2 regions of the Burkholderia sp. Bp9016 genome follow, and region 2 is predicted to be linked to the other one. Evidence: riboswitches for the same ligand, from Rfam matches in the RefSeq annotation. Region 2 holds a riboswitch; the other holds the start of a gene.
The links. Region 2 has a riboswitch for thiamine pyrophosphate ahead of DIE13_RS19615 (FAD-dependent oxidoreductase). Riboswitches for the same ligand answer to the same signal wherever they lie in the genome.
Positions count from the first base shown of each region.

Region 1: another riboswitch for thiamine pyrophosphate. It lies ahead of thiC (phosphomethylpyrimidine synthase ThiC); the one in region 2 lies ahead of DIE13_RS19615 (FAD-dependent oxidoreductase).

Region 1 is NZ_QTPY01000021.1:87,248-90,568, forward strand. It holds gene DIE13_RS24230 (molybdopterin-dependent oxidoreductase) at 1-430, opposite strand, end outside; gene DIE13_RS24235 (cytochrome b/b6 domain-containing protein) at 460-1,092, opposite strand; gene DIE13_RS24240 (pentapeptide MXKDX repeat protein) at 1,191-1,439, opposite strand; TPP riboswitch at 1,706-1,822, shown strand; gene thiC (phosphomethylpyrimidine synthase ThiC) at 1,947-3,321, shown strand, end outside.
Region 2 is NZ_QTPY01000015.1:111,858-115,178, forward strand. It holds gene DIE13_RS19605 (thiazole synthase) at 1-360, opposite strand, end outside; gene thiS (sulfur carrier protein ThiS) at 399-596, opposite strand; gene DIE13_RS19615 (FAD-dependent oxidoreductase) at 630-1,781, opposite strand; TPP riboswitch at 2,007-2,130, opposite strand; gene DIE13_RS19620 (ABC transporter ATP-binding protein/permease) at 2,399-3,321, shown strand, end outside.

The DNA of each region.
Region 1 (3,321 bases), on a different contig from region 2:
TCTGCTCTGCGTGCGGCAGCGCATACAGCTCGTCGAGCGTCCATACGCGCTTGCCCGTCACGCTGCCCGACAGCACGAGCCGGTACGTCGATGCGTCGACGTGCGGCACGTCGTCGATGCCGTAATACGCATTGAACGGGAACGGCCGCGTGATGTCGGATTCGGCGTAGGTCGGTGCGAGCCGGTCGCCGCTGAACAGCCAGGCCTGCACGCGATCGTTCAGCCGCGATACCCGCTCGAGAAACGTGTTGACCGATGCGTCGTCCTGCAGCGTGCAGCCGGTCAGCATCGTCAGGCCGCCGAGAGTCAGGATGCGGCGATTGAACAGCCGTCGCGACGGCATCTCCAGTTCGCGGCGCACGTCGAGTTCGAGCGACTTGCGGTCGAGCGTCCAGCGCGAACCGTCGCGCCTGTATTCGGATTCCGACATGATGATTTCCTTTACCCGGCGTTGACCGGTCAACGCCCGCGCAGCATCGCGAGCAACGAGCGCGGCACCAGCAGCGCCATCGCGACGTGCACGACGACGAACGCGACGAGCAGCGACATCGCCCAGAAATGCACGACGCGCGCGTTGTCGTAACCGCCAAACAGTTCGCGCAGCAGAGGAAACTGCACCGACTTCCAGATCGTCAGCCCGGACAGCACCAGCACGACCAGGTCGACGATCGCGACCAGGTACGCGGCACGCTGCACCGCGTTGTAGACGCTCAAATCGTCGTGCGCGAGCCGGCCGCGCAACGCGGCGCGCACGTCGCGCCACACGGACGCCGGCGTGACGGGCAGCATCTTGCGCGCAAGGCGGCCGGTCGCGATCGACATCGTCAGATAGAACAACCCGTTGCCGACGAGCAGCCACATCGCCGCGAAATGCCATTGCAGCGCGCCGCCGAGCCAGCCCCCAAGCGTGATGCCGTGCGGAAATACGAACGGCGGATAGATCGGCGACGCATCGTAGATGCGCCAGCCGGACAGCGCCATCAGGATGGCCGCGAGCGCGTTGAGCCAGTGGCTCGCACGCACCCACAGCGGATGAATCGGGCGCGTGGGCGGCGCAGCGGCCGCGCGGCCGGTGGCGGGAACGGTTTGCATGATGAAGACTCCCGGAACGCGTCGACGAGACGAGACAAAACGAAACGCGGGCGGCCGTCGTCCAGCACACGCGCCGGCCGCGCCGCTGCCTGGCTTCGTCAGTTCGACGGCGCCATCTTGTCGCCCGACGACTTGCCCATCGCGTCCTTCTTCATCGCGTCGTGCTTCTTCATGCCGTGCTTCTTCATCGCATCGTGACCCATTGCATCCTTCGCCATCGCGTCGTGGCCCATCGCGTCCTTCGACATCGACGAACCGTTTTGCGACATCGCGTCGTTCTGCGCATATGCGCCCGTTGCAAGCGTGGCGAAAGCAGCGACACAGGCGGCGATCAGTACCTTTTTCATGACATCTCTCCATTGAACATGGGTTTAAGGAGCAGAATAGACGGACGACGTCGCGGGAAATGACAGCCGCTGCGAAATATTTTTGAGGCCGCGCGAAGGCGCGCCATGTTGCACCGCTTCGCCGCTGCCGGTCGAGCCATGGAACCGTGCGGCCACGCACGCTGCCCCTTCGACGGGACATCGCACCACCCGCCATGCTGCAGCCGCACGAGGCGACCGATCCACTGCCGGTTGAAACCGCCGCCAAGCCGGTGTATCGTGTGCCCTTGCTAACGCGGGGGTCCTGCAATGCGCTCGGTCAAACAACCGGCATTGCGGGTGAGAAATACCCTTTGAACCTGATCTGGATAATGCCAGCGCAGGGAAGCGTACGGATTTCGCCGCCATCCTTCTGACGAAATCCGCCGCCTCACCAAACCTCGTCTCCTGCTTAGCTCGAGCCCCACATTCGTCAAGGGCTCCGGGCAAGCGCCGAAGCGCCTGTCCGGCGCTCACACAGGAGATTGCATGAACGCCAATCCGAAGTTTCTGTCTGCCGACGCCCACGTCGACGCGGCTGCCGTCGCGCCGCTGCCCAACTCGCGCAAGGTTTATGTCACCGGCTCGCAGCCCGACATCCGCGTGCCGATGCGCGAAATCACGCAGGCCGACACACCGACCGGCTTCGGCGGCGAAAAGAATCCGCCGATCTACGTGTACGACACGTCGGGCCCCTACACCGATCCGGACGCGAAGATCGACATCCGCGCGGGCCTGCCCGCGCTGCGCCAGGGCTGGATCGAAGCACGCGGCGACACCGAAGTGCTCTCCGGCCTGTCGAGCCGGTACGGCCTCGAGCGCGCGGCCGACCCGGCCACCGCCGACCTGCGTTTCCCGGGCCTGCACCGCAACCCGCGCCGCGCCCAGCCCGGCAAGAACGTCACGCAGATGCACTATGCGCGCCAGGGCATCATCACGCCGGAAATGGAATACATCGCGATCCGCGAGAACCAGCGCCGCGCCGAGTACATCGAGAGCCTGAAGGCGAGCGGCCCGAACGGCGAGAAGCTTGCCGCGATGATGGGCCGCCAGCATCCGGGCCAGGCGTTCGGCGCCGCGGCCTTCGGCGCGAACGCACTGGCCGAGATCACGCCGGAATTCGTGCGCGACGAAATCGCACGCGGCCGCGCGATCATCCCCGCGAACATCAACCACCCGGAATCCGAGCCGATGATCATCGGCCGCAACTTCCTCGTGAAGATCAACGCGAACATCGGCAACTCGGCCGTCACGTCGTCGATCGGCGAGGAAGTCGACAAGATGACGTGGGCGATCCGCTGGGGCGGCGACACGGTGATGGATCTGTCGACCGGCAAGCACATCCATGAAACGCGCGAGTGGATCATCCGCAACAGCCCGGTGCCGATCGGCACGGTGCCGATCTACCAGGCGCTGGAAAAGGTCAACGGCAAGGCCGAGGATCTCACCTGGGAAATCTTCCGCGACACGCTGATCGAGCAGGCCGAGCAAGGCGTCGACTACTTCACGATCCACGCTGGCGTGCGCCTGCAGTACGTACCGCTCACCGCGAACCGGATGACGGGCATCGTGTCGCGCGGCGGCTCGATCATGGCAAAGTGGTGCCTCGCGCATCACAAGGAAAGCTTCCTGTACGAACACTTCGAAGAGATCTGCGAGATCATGAAGGCGTACGACGTGAGCTTCTCGCTCGGCGACGGCCTGCGCCCCGGCTCGATCTACGACGCGAACGACGAAGCGCAGCTCGGCGAGCTGAAGACGCTCGGCGAACTCACGCAGATCGCGTGGAAGCACGACGTGCAGGTGATGATCGAAGGCCCCGGCCACGTGCCGATGCAACTGATCAAGGAGAACATGGATCTCC
Region 2 (3,321 bases):
CCCGACCGGGTCGGGCTGCAGCGTGTAGTCGTCGCCGATCAGCTCGAGCTTGATCCAGTCGGTGTCGAACACCTCGCGCGCCATGTGCGCGGTCGTCACTGCCTCGGCGACGGTCTGGCAGCCGGCCGTGTTCGGCAGCAGCGGCACCGCGTGGCGCTTGAGCAGGTCGAAGAAGCCGGCCTCGGCCGTACCGCCCGTCATCTGGCGGCGCAGCGCGACCGTCACCATCCCGGGCCGCGACGCGGCGATCGAATCGGACAGCGACTGCAGCGACGGATAGCGCGACGTGCCGAGCAGCACGCGGCTTGCGAAGGTTTCGCCGTACAGCGTCAGCGCGTCGGCGGAAGTATGGGACGTCATGTCGTTTTCCTGGAAGAGCGGGGACGGACCGGCGGCGCTCAGCCGCCCGCGACGGGATGCACCACGTCGAGCTTGTCGCCCGCCGCGAGCGCACGCGCCGCATGCTGCGTGCGCGCGACGAAATTGCCGTTCAGCGCGACCGCGTACGGCGGACGCGCGCCGAACGCTGTGAGCGCGTCGGCCACCGTCGCACCGTCGGGCAGCGTCAGGGTCTGTTGGTTGATCTGGATATCCATGAGACTCGGGTCGAATTCGATGGGCGATGCGCGTCAGGCGGGCTGACGCGCGTCGTCGCGGTGATGAAGGAGCGCCGGCCAGCGCGCGGCATCGCGCCACGCGGCAAACGCGTCGGCATCGCCGAACGCGCCGCCCAGCGCAGCTTGCGCGAACCCGACGGCCGCGTGCGCGACTTCCGGCGCGATCATGAAGCCGTGCCGGTACAAGCCGTTGACGGCGAGCGTCGTCGCGCCGTCCCAGATCAACGCCGGGCGGTGATCTGGCAGCGTCGGACGGCATTGCGCATTCAGTTCGAGGATGCGCGCCTCGCCGAATGCCGGGTGCACGGAGAATGCCGCGCTCAGCAATTCGAGCGCGGAGCGCACGCTCACGGGCGACATGTCCTCGCCCTCCACTTCGGTCGCGCCGATCACGTACAGGTCGTCCTGCTTCGGCGCGATGTACAGCGGATAGCGCGGGTGCAGCAGCCTCACCGGCCGCGTGAGCCCGATGCCGGGCGCACGCACGCGCGCGACTTCGCCGCGGATGCCGCGCAGCGCAGGCAGCACCGGCTTCGCGCCGAGCCCGCGGCAATCGATCGTGAAATGTGCGTCGGGCCGGTTCGCGTCGTCGATCGCGACGTGCCAGTGCAGCTCGACGCCGCGCTGCGCGAGGCCCGCCGCCAGCGCGCGCAGCGCCTGCCGGTTGTCGAGCTGCCCTTCGCGCGGCAGCATCAGACCGCGCGCGAATCGGCCCGCCAGCGCGGGTTCGGCCGCGTCCACCTGCGCACCCGCCAGCGCGATGACGCCGCCGTCGAACAGTTCGGCCGGTGCGTTCGCGCGCACGCGCCGTTCGAACAGCGGCGCCTCCGCGCGATCGGCGTGGTGCCAGACGACGAGCGTGCCGTGACGCTGGAAGAACACGGGTTCGGGCAGTTCCGCGAGCCACTGCGGCCAGCGGGGGAGCGACGCGGCGCCGAGCTCGGTGATCAGCAGTTCGGCGCTCGCCGCCTCGGCGAGCGGTGCGAGCATCGCGGCCGCGATCCACGCGGCCGACTGCTCGCCGTCCGGGCCGCCGCGTTCGTACAGCGCGACGCGATGCCCGTCGCCCGCGAGCCGCCACGCGATCAGGCGACCGACCAGGCCGCCGCCGAGCACCGCGAAATCCGGCCGGCGATCGTGAACGTTCGAAGCGTGGGTGTTCATCGTGCGCCCTCCGCGCGGGCGCGCGAGACGAGCGCCAATGCACGCACACCGTCCCGTGCCAGCGCACACGACGGTGATTCAGGAACAGCGCAAAAGACTGAAGATTGAGCGGTCATCATTCCTTCCGTAACGCGCGATGCGCGTACCCAAAAGGACGAAACCGGCAGCAAAGGCCGGCCGGGCGGGACTCGGGCGCTGACCATGTGGGATGGCAGCCAGCGCGGCCCGGCGGGATCAGAAACTTCCCTCGCCGGTATTACCCGGATCGGGTGCGAAGGGTCTTTCTCAGCCTCGCCGCGTCGCCCGGAACTACCCGTCGGCCGCGCTCGAAGCACCCCTGTTTCGTCGTCGGCCATTAGACCATAAAAGCGGAAAGCGCCGCAAACTGTCCCCCTTGCGGCAAATTCGCCGTCGCGCCGGGCCGCTCTGGCACAATGCCTGCAGGCCGGCCGCGCGAGCGGCCGGTTGCCGCGTCACCGCCGGCCTTAAGTGCCGTTTAAGACGCGCGGGCGAACATCCGGGCGCCCGCCGTCAGTCGGCACCTCGTCCGGCATGCCGTATCGCGGCGCGCGCCCGGCTTCGCCCGGCCCGCGCGCCGGCTACTCATCAGGAAGCACATGACCCAATCGATCGATCCCGTCCGCTCCGCCTCCGACGCGCCGCAGGACGAGCGCCCGATATCCGCGTGGAGCCTCATCAAGCCCTACTGGGTGTCATCCGAATGGAAAATCGCGTGGGGCTTGCTGATCACGATCATCGCGATCAACCTCTGCGTGGTCTGGATCAACGTCAAGCTGAACAAGTGGAACGCGCAGTTCTACAACGCGCTGCAGTCGAAGAACGTCCACGACTTCCCGAACCTGCTGATGCAGTTCTCGGCACTCGCGTTCGGCTTCATCATCCTCGCGGTGTACGGCCGCTACCTGCGGCAGATGCTCGGCTTCCGCTGGCGCCAGTGGCTCACCGACCGCTTCCTCGGCCAGTGGCTCGGCGATCGCGCGTTCTACCGGATCGAACGCGACCGCCTTGCCGACAACCCCGACCAGCGGATCACCGACGACCTCCAGTCGTTCGCGACGACGACGCTCGCGCTGTCGCTCGACCTGCTGTCGACGGTCGTCACGCTGGTGTCGTTCATCACGATCCTGTGGTCGCTCGCCGGTGCGCTGACGCTCTCGCTCGGCGCGACGCCGATCACGATTCCCGGCTACATGGTGTGGGCGGCCGCGCTGTACGCGGTGATCGGTTCGCTCATCATCCAGAAGGTGGGCCATCCGCTCGTGTCGATCAACTACCAGCAACAGCGCGTCGAGGCCGATTTCCGCTTCGGGCTGATTCGCGTGCGCGAGAACGCCGAGCAGATCGCGTTCTACGACGGCGAGAAAACCGAGACGAGCAACGCGCAGAGCCTCTTCATGCGTATCCGCGACAACTGGTGGCGCGTGATGAAGTACACGAAGCGCCTCACATTCGTGCTGAGCTTCTACGGGCAGATCGCAATCATCTTCCCGCTCGTCGTCGCCGCACCGCGCTATTTCGC